2 regions of the Streptomyces aureoversilis genome follow, and region 2 is predicted to be linked to the other one. Evidence: riboswitches for the same ligand, from Rfam matches in the RefSeq annotation. Region 2 holds a riboswitch; the other holds the start of a gene.
What was found. A riboswitch is a leader RNA that binds a small molecule or an ion and turns the genes downstream of it on or off. The one in region 2 is predicted to bind S-adenosylmethionine.
Positions count from the first base shown of each region.

Region 1: it holds a riboswitch for S-adenosylmethionine, as region 2 does, so the genes downstream of both, thrC (threonine synthase) here and ACFPP6_RS17105 (aminotransferase class V-fold PLP-dependent enzyme) in region 2, are expected to answer to the same signal.

Region 1 is NZ_JBHSKJ010000006.1:259,527-263,934, reverse strand. It holds gene ACFPP6_RS13205 (alpha,alpha-trehalose-phosphate synthase (UDP-forming)) at 1-824, opposite strand, end outside; gene ACFPP6_RS13200 (glucosyl-3-phosphoglycerate synthase) at 866-1,813, opposite strand; SAM riboswitch class I at 2,002-2,145, shown strand; gene thrC (threonine synthase) at 2,139-3,446, shown strand; gene ACFPP6_RS13190 (ubiquitin-like small modifier protein 1) at 3,523-3,798, shown strand; gene ACFPP6_RS13185 (cold-shock protein) at 4,222-4,408, shown strand, end outside.
Region 2 is NZ_JBHSKJ010000009.1:5,846-10,253, reverse strand. It holds gene ACFPP6_RS17115 (rhomboid family intramembrane serine protease) at 1-104, shown strand, start outside; gene ACFPP6_RS17110 (Lrp/AsnC family transcriptional regulator) at 114-395, shown strand; gene ACFPP6_RS17105 (aminotransferase class V-fold PLP-dependent enzyme) at 510-1,871, opposite strand; SAM riboswitch class IV at 2,021-2,137, opposite strand; gene trpD (anthranilate phosphoribosyltransferase) at 2,227-3,291, opposite strand; gene qcrB (cytochrome bc1 complex cytochrome b subunit) at 3,455-4,408, opposite strand, start outside.

The DNA of each region.
Region 1 (4,408 bases), on a different contig from region 2:
AGGAAGTCCCCGTCGGCGCCGAGGCCGTGCACGCCCAGCCGCGTCGTCCGCCCCTCGAAGCGCACCCCGGCGGCGCGCCCCTCGCCGTCCCGCACGACCTCCGCGCCCAGCACGTCCGCGCAGCACGCGGCGAAGGCCTCGGCCCAGCGCAGGGTCAGGAAGCCGGCCCGGTCGCCGCCGAGCACACCGCGCAGCAACTGCCCGGCCACGTCGTCCGGCAGCATCCGGAAGTAGTCCGGCGGGGCCCACGGGGTGTGCGAGAAGTGGCCGATGCGCAGGTCGGGGCGGCGCGCCCGGAGCAGGCCCGGCACGAGCGCCAGGTGATAGTCCTGGACGAGCACCGCGGCGCCCTGCGCGGCCTCCTCGGCGACGGCGTCCGCGAACGCCGCGTTGTACTCCTCGTAGGCCGCCCACTGCACACGGAAGTCCCGGTCGAAGGAGGGCTCCAGGGGCGTCTGGTAGAGCATGTGGTGCACGAACCACAGCACGGAGTTGGCGATGCCGTTGTACGCGGCGGCGAAGGTGTCCGGCGGGATGTCGAGCATCCGCACCTGATGGCCGCCGGTGTCGCCCGTGGCGAGTCTTCGGCCGGCGGCGCGGGCCGCCTCGCGGTCGCCCTCGCCCAGGGCCGCGCACACCCACACCGCTGCCCCGCCCTCGGCGTCGCGCTGTATCGAGCTGAGCCCGGAGACCAGCCCGCCGCCGCCGCGCCCGGCCACGAGGGTGCCGTCCTCGCTGCGCCGGTACGAGACCGGTCCGCGGTTGGAGGCGACGACGATCGGCGCGGCGGCGATCGATGCGGTGGGCACGTGCTCAGCGACCATGTGGCCAGCCTTGCCACGGGAAGAACCGCTCAAACGTACGCTTACGCGGCGTGCCGCTGTGCGTACTCGGGTATTCCGGCCATCGGCGGCCGCTCCTCCGTGTCCACCGCGTACGTCCGCGGAACGAAGCCCTCCGGGGTTCGTTCGAACTGCGTCAGCGCAGGTCGCACCAGGTGCCCCCGGGCCAGCCGGAGCTGCGCGGTGCGGTAGATGGCGGCGGCCATCCGGCCCAGCGCCCGCCCGTCCTGGTGGCGGTGCTTGCGCACGCCCACGTCCACCTGGGCCAGCGCCCCCAGCCCGACCGTGTGCAGCGCGTCCACCAGAAGGCCCAGCTCCACGCCGTAGCCGACGGGGAACGGCAGCTGCTCCAGCAGGGAACGGCGGGCCGCGTACTCGCCGCCGAGCGGCTGCACGAAACCGGCCAGCTGCGGCCAGTGCAGGTTCAGCAGGGGACGGGCCACGAGCTCGGTCACCCGGCCGCCCTGGCCGACGGCCTCGCCCAGCGGGCGGTCGTACATCGCCTTGACGAAGTGCACGCCCGGGTCGGTCAGCAGCGGGCCCACGATCCCCGACACGAAGTCCGCCGAGAACTCGCGCAGGTCGGCGTCCACGAAGCAGACGATGTCGCCGGTCGTCGCCAGCAGGGAGCGCCACAGCACCTCGCCCTTGCCCGGCAGCGCGGGCAGGCTCGGCAGCACCTCGTCCCGGTGCACCACGCGCGCCCCGGCCGCCGCGGCGACCTCGGCCGTGCGGTCCGTGGAGCCCGAGTCGACCACCACCAGCTCGTCCACCAGCGGCACCGCGGCCGACATCAGCTCGCGGCGGATCGTCGCCACGATGGTGCCGACCGTCGGTTCCTCGTTCAGCGCCGGCAGGACGACGCTCACCGTGGTGCCGGAGTCCCGTTTGGCGGCCAGAAGCACGTCGAGCGGACGATCGGCAGCGGACCAGGACCGCTCGGCCAGCCAGCGCTCCACCTCTTCCAGCACGTGTACGACTCCCTGTCTCACGGACGTTGTGCGACGCGTTCTGTGACGCGTTCTGTGATGCATCTCGCGGTGCGGACGCCCCTCTCAACGGGCCGTCCCTTCCGTTACAGTCTTGAACAACGCGGACCGCCGTCCTATGTCGGGGGTCGTCGCGTGCACAAACGCCTGGGCCACGCCCAGTGCCATACCGCTCATCCAGAGGGGCAGAGGGACACGGCCCGTTGAAGCCCCGGCAACCCTCCAGCCGGTCTCACCGTTCACGCGGCGAGGCTCCCGGCGGGGAAGGTGCCAATTCCGTCTCGTGGCGACGTACGCCGCGAGGAAGATGAGGAGAAAGGGCCTCGCCTCCATGGCTGTGCAGTCTGTTGAACCCTCTACCACTTCTGTGGACCTCGGACCCGCCGCGGCACTCTCCTGCCGCGAGTGCGGAGAGCGCTTCGACCTCGGTCCCATCTTCGCCTGCGCCCTGTGCTTCGGCCCCCTCGAAGTCGCCTACGAGCTGCCGGCCGGCGACCCCGAGGCCTTGCGCAAGCGCATCGAGGGCGGCCCCGCGAACATCTGGCGCTACGCCCCCCTGCTGCCCGTCCCCGCCGACGTCGCGGGCAAGCCCAGCCTCAACCCCGGCCTCACCAAGCTCGTCAAGGCGGACAACCTCGCCCGCGAGCTGGGTGTGACGGGCGGCCTGTACGTCAAGGACGACTCCGGCAACCCGACGCACTCCTTCAAGGACCGGGTCGTCGCGATCGCGGTCGAGGCCGCCCGCGCCTTCGGCTTCACGACGCTGTCGTGCTCCTCGACCGGGAACCTGGCGGGTGCGGTCGGGGCCGCGGCCGCCCGGGCCGGGTTCAAGTCGTGCGTCTTCATCCCGCACGACCTGGAGGCCGGGAAGGTCGTCATGGCCGCGGTCTACGGCGGCGACCTCGTCGGCATCGAGGGCACGTACGACGACGTCAACCGCTTCTGCAGCGAACTGATCGGCGACCCGCTGGGGGAGGGCTGGGGCTTCGTCAACGTCAACCTCCGGCCGTACTACGGCGAAGGGTCCAAGACGCTCGCCTACGAGATCTGCGAGCAGCTGGGCTGGCGGCTGCCGGACCAGATCGTCGTGCCGATCGCCTCGGGCTCGCAGCTCACGAAGATCGACAAGGGGCTGAAGGAGCTCGTCGCGCTGGGGCTCGTCGAGGACCGCCCGTACAAGATCTTCGGAGCGCAGGCGGAGGGCTGCTCGCCGGTCGCCCGCGCGTTCAAGGACGGGCACGACGTGGTGCGGCCGGTGAAGCCGGACACGATCGCGAAGTCCCTCGCCATCGGCAACCCGGCCGACGGGCCGTACGTGCTGGACATCGCGCGGCGGACGGGCGGGGCGGTGGAGGACGTGAGCGATCCGGAGATCGTCGATGCGATTCGGCTGCTCGCCCGGACCGAGGGGATTTTTGCCGAGACGGCGGGTGGGGTGACGGTCGGCGTGACGCGGAAGCTGATCGAGAGCGGGCTGCTGGACCCGTCGCTCACGACCGTCGTGCTCAATACGGGCGACGGGCTGAAGACCCTCGACGCCGTTGCGGCCGGGCCCACGGCGACGATCCGGCCGTCGTTGGAAGCGTTCCGCGCCGCTGGTCTTGCTGCCGTCTGACATCTGCGGGCCGGTTGTGCCCACCCGTTCCGCCCCTACGGAACGACTGCCCACAACCTCTCTGGAAGGTTTTCCCATGAGCGTTACTGTTCGCATCCCCACCATCCTCCGCACCTACACCGGCGGGAAGGCCGAGGTCTCCGCCGAAGGTGCGACCCTTGCCGATGTCCTCCGGTCCCTGGAGGAGAACCACACCGGCATCGCCGCCCGCGTGCTCGACGACGCCGGCAAGTTGCGGCGGTTCGTGAACGTCTACGTCAACGACGACGACGTCCGCTTCGAGCAGGGGCTGCAGACGCCCACCCCCGACGGCTCCGCCGTCTCCGTCATCCCGGCCGTCGCGGGCGGCTGAGGTTTCACAGGGTTCTTCCGTTATTGCCGCACGACGTCCCCGGAATCGCCCCGTCCGTAAAGCGGACGGGGCGATTCCGCCTGTTGAGCGCGATACAGTTGAGGCGATCCCCGCCCGGCGTCAGTGCCGAACGCATATGAGAACCCGTCAAGTTGTGCGCGAAGTGTGTGCACGAAATGCCGGGTTGGTTGCGTTATACCCGGCCCGACTTGCCCTGAAATACCCGGAGTTCAGCCGATTTTCTCGATCGGCCATGCCCGGAATTCTCGTCCGAGTGACCTGTTGCAGACGGCATCCGTGCAGATACATTCAGCCGCGGTCGACGCGTTCCGGCGCACACCCACTGGGCTGCCAGGGGGTGAGGTCTGACCCGGGTCCGCGAAGTGCGGTCCTGCGCAAGGGCCAGTAATAGGGGAGTTAGGCATGGCTCAGGGCACCGTCAAGTGGTTCAACGCGGAGAAGGGCTACGGCTTCATCGCGGTCGACGGTGGTGCGGATGTATTCGTCCACTACAGCGCGATTCAGATGGACGGCTACCGCACCCTCGAGGAGGGTCAGCGGGTCGAGTTCGAGATCTCGCAGGGCCAGAAGGGGCCGCAGGCGGACATGG
Region 2 (4,408 bases):
ACCTCGCCCACGTCGTGGGCTTCGCGCTGGGCTTCCTGTACGCGTGGGCGAGGTATGGACGTGCGACTAGAGTGAAGGCGGGGCTGCCCCCCGACCCCCGATAGGAGCCCGCAGTGATCACTTCGATCGTGCTGATCAAGACCGACGTCGACCGGATCCCCGAGATCGCCGAGCAGATCGCCGCGATCGAGGGCGTGAGCGAGGTGTACTCGGTGACGGGTGCGCACGATCTGATCGCCATGGTGCGGGTGGCCCGGCACGACGACCTCGCGGACGTCATCCCGGGCAGGATCAGCAAGGTCCCGGGCGTCGCCTCGACGGAGACGCACATCGCGTTCCGCACGTACTCCCAGCACGACCTGGAGGCGGCGTTCGCGATCGGCCTGGATGCCTGACGGCACGTCGCAGAAACCACGGATTGCGCCCGCTCGGCACCGCCGGTCACCACCGTCGTCGTGGCTGATCGGCGGTGCCGGAACCGGCGCAACCTGCGATCAAACGTCCCGCCGTCAGGCGACCGGAACGCAGCGCCCGCCCTCGGTCCGGTAGGACCACTTCGCTCCATGGCGGACGAGTTCGCCCACCGCCGTCACGAAGCGCTCCACGTGCTCGTCCGGCGTGCCGGCGCCGAAGCTGACGCGGATCGCGTTCAGGGGCGCGCCCTCGTCGGGCGCACCGCACTCCCCCTCGGCGGTGGAGTCCGCGCCCACCAGCGTCCGGACCAGCGGGTGCGCGCAGAAGAGGCCGTCGCGGACGCCGATCCCGTACTCCGCGGAGAGCGCCGCCGCGAAGTGCGAGCTGTTCCAGCCGTCGACGGTGAAGGACAGGACGCCCACGCTCGGGGCGCCGGGCCCGAAGAGCGAGAGCACCCGTACCCCCGGCACCGCCGCCAGCCCCTCCCGCACCGCGGTGATCAGCTGCCGCTCCCGCTCCGCGAGCCGGTCGAAGCCCGCCTCGGTGAGCGCCTTGCACGCGGACGCGATGGCGTAGGCCCCGATGACGTTGGGCGAGCCGGCCTCGTGCCGGGCGACGCCCTCGTGCCAGTCGACCTCCACCTCGCCGGAGGCGCCCCGCGCGACGCGCCGGCTCGCGCCCCCGCCCGCCAGGTAGGGCTCGGCGTCCCGGAGCCAGTCCGCCCGCCCCGCCAGTACGCCGGCGCCGAAGGGCGCGTAGAGCTTGTGCCCGGAGAAGGCGACCCAGTCGGCGTCCAGTTCCGCGATGTCCACCCGCTGATGGGGGACGAGCTGGGCCGCGTCCACGACGATCCGCGCGCCGTGGGCGTGCGCCGCGGCGGCCAGCTCCCGTACGGGCCACAGCTCGCCGGTCACGTTGGACGCACCGGTCACGCACACGAGCGCGGGACCGTAGGGCTCGCGGGCCGCGAGCGCCTGCTCGAGCGTGTCGACCGCCTGCCCGGGGGTGCGGGGCGCGTCGAGGTAGGTCACCTCGACGTCCGCGCGCCGCTCCCAGGGCAGCAGCGCCGCGTGGTGCTCGGTCTCGAAGACGAACACCCGCGTCCCGGCGGGGAGTACGGCCGCGAGCAGGTTGAGCGAGTCGGTGGTCGAGCGGGTGAAGAGCACCTGGTCGCCGTCCCGGCAGCCGAGGAACGCGGCGACGTCCGCCCGGCTGTTCTCGAAGAGCTCCGTCGACAGCCGGGAGAGGTAGCCCGCGCCGCGGTGCACGCTGCCGTAGTAGGGCGCGTACGCCGCCACGTCGTCCCACACCCGCTGCAGGGCGGGGGCGCTGGCCGCGTAGTCCAGCGCCGCGTAGGTCACCTCTCCGCCGGTCACCAGCGGGACCCGGACATCACACCCGAGAACGGGCAGAGGGGTGCAAACGGACCGGTCGGAGGCAAGGGTGGGGACAGACATGGCGAACTCCCGTAAAAAGGCAGGCGAATTCCACCGCGCGACGGGCGCGGGAAAGGGAAGGAGGGTGCGGGAAAAGGGGCTCTTCGAGCCCTAACGCATTCGCTGAACCACGGAAGGAACTCCCTCGACAACCAGGATCCCTGGCGAGGGACCCGCGCTTGCCGCAGACCTCGCTGCCTGCGACCTGGTCATCACCCGGGGCACCCCGCCACGGAAGGAGGGTTGCCGGACAGCGGGCCGGGGCCGTGTCGCTGTCACTCGTGACCTTGGCCGAGAGTATGGCACAACTGATCGCCGACCGTGAAGGGGCGTCCGTATCACGGACGCCCCTTCACGGCACTACGGCTTCACGGCGCTACGCGTTGCTCGCCAGAGCCCACCGCTCCAGCACCCGCCGGGCCGCCCCGGAGTCGATGGACTCCGCGGCCCGGACCAGCCCGCCCCGGATCTGCTCCGCCAGCGGCTCCTGCGTGGGCGCCAACGCCACCAGCGCCGCGGCGGAGTTGAGGAGCACGGCGTCCCGCACCGGGCCCGTCTCGCCCGCGAGCAGACGCCGCGCGACATCCGCGTTGTACGACGCGTCGGCCCCCCGCAGCGCCTCCACCGGCACCAGGCCGATCCCCACGTCCCGCGGGTCGAAGGACTCCTCGCGGACCCGCCCGCCGGAGACCACCCACACCCGCGACGTGGCGGTCGTGGTCAGCTCGTCGAGGCCGTCGTCGCCGCGGAAGACCAGCGCCGAGGAGCCGCGCTCGGCGAGCACCCCGGCGAGGATCGGGGCCATCCGGGCGTCTGCGACGCCCGTGGCCTGGGCCCGTACCTTCGCGGGGTTGGTCAGCGGGCCGAGCACGTTGAAGGTGGTCCGGATGCCGAGCTCGCGCCGGGCCGCGGCCACGTGCCGCAGGGCCGGGTGGAACTTCACCGCGAAGCAGAGGGTGATGCCGGCCTCCTCGGCCACCTCGGCCACCCGCTTCGGGCTGAGGTCGAGGTTCACGCCCAGCTTCTCCAGTACGTCCGAGGCGCCGCTGGCCGAGGACGCCGCCCGGTTGCCGTGCTTGACGACCTTCACGCCGGTGCCGGCGACGACGATCGAGGACATGGTGGAGATGTTGACGGTCTTGGCGCCGTCGCCGCCGGTGCCGACGATGTCCACGCAGGGGCCGGGCACCTCGATCAGCCGGGCGTGCTCGTACATCGTGCGCACCAGGCCGGAGATCTCGGCGACCGTCTCGCCCTTGGCGCGCAGGGCGACCAGGAAGCCCGCGATCTGCGCGTCGGTGGCCTCGCCGCGCATGATCCGGTCCATGGCCCAGGCGGCGTCGTCGGCGGTGAGGTCACGGCCGGCGAGCAGGGCGTCCAGGAGGCCCGGCCAGGAGGGAGCCACCGCGCTGTCGCCGCCTGCCGGGGTCACAACGTTCATGGTCCACGCTCCTGGTGGTCGGTCCGGAGAGCCGGGTTCGTCCCGGGGTCTGCCCGCCCAGCCTATCCACCCCCGGAGACAGCGAAGAGCCCCGTCCATGCGCTGGACGGGGCTCTCGCTGTGGCGATCAGCGATCAGGGTGGATCGGAGGCGATCCGGGGGATCAGTGGTGGCCGTGGCCGCTCGTGATCTCCTCGTACTCCTCCACGGTGGCCTTGGGGATCTGGGTCCCCTCGCCGTAGAAGCCCTTCGAGAGCTTCACCCGGAGGCGCTGCCCGGCGCCGGCCTTGCGGGCCACGCCGTTCTCGTCGTACTCCGGCTCCAGCTCCAGCGGCTGCGGCTGGTGGTGCGCCGTGAGGGTGTGCATCTGCTCCTGCGAGAGCGGCTCGTGGACCTCGACGAACTCACCGTGCGGCAGGCGCTTGATGATGCCGGACTCGCGTCCGTGCAGCACCTTGTCCCGGTCGCGGCGCTGCAGGCCCATGCAGATCCGGCGGGTGGCGATGAACACCAGGACCGGGATCACGAAGAAGCCGATGCGGACGAACCAGGTGATGGCGTTGATCGACAGGTGGAAGTGGGTGGCCCACAGGTCGTTTCCACCACCGACCAGCATCACGAAGTACGCGGCGATCCAGGCGGCACCGAACGCGGTGCGCGTCGGGGCGTTGCGCGGGCGGTCCAGCAGGTGGTGCTCGCGCTTGTCACCGGTGACCCAGGACTCGATGAACGGCCAGACCGCGATCGCACCGAGCACCAGCGGGAAGATGACCAGCGGGATGAACACGCCCAGGACGAGCGTGTGGCCCCACAGGTTGATCTCCCAGCCCGGCATGACACGGATCAGACCCTCGGCGAAGCCCATGTACCAGTCGGGCTGGGCGCCGGTGGACACCTGGTCCGGGCGGTACGGGCCGATGGCCCAGATCGGGTTGATCGAGGCGATCGCCGCGATGGCCGCGATGATGCCGAAGACCAGGAAGAAGAAGCCACCGGCCTTGGCCATGTAGACCGGCATCAGCGGGAGGCCGACGACGTTCTTGTTGGTCCGGCCCGGGCCGGGGAACTGCGTGTGCTTGTGGTAGATCACCAGGATCAGGTGGGCCACCAGCAGACC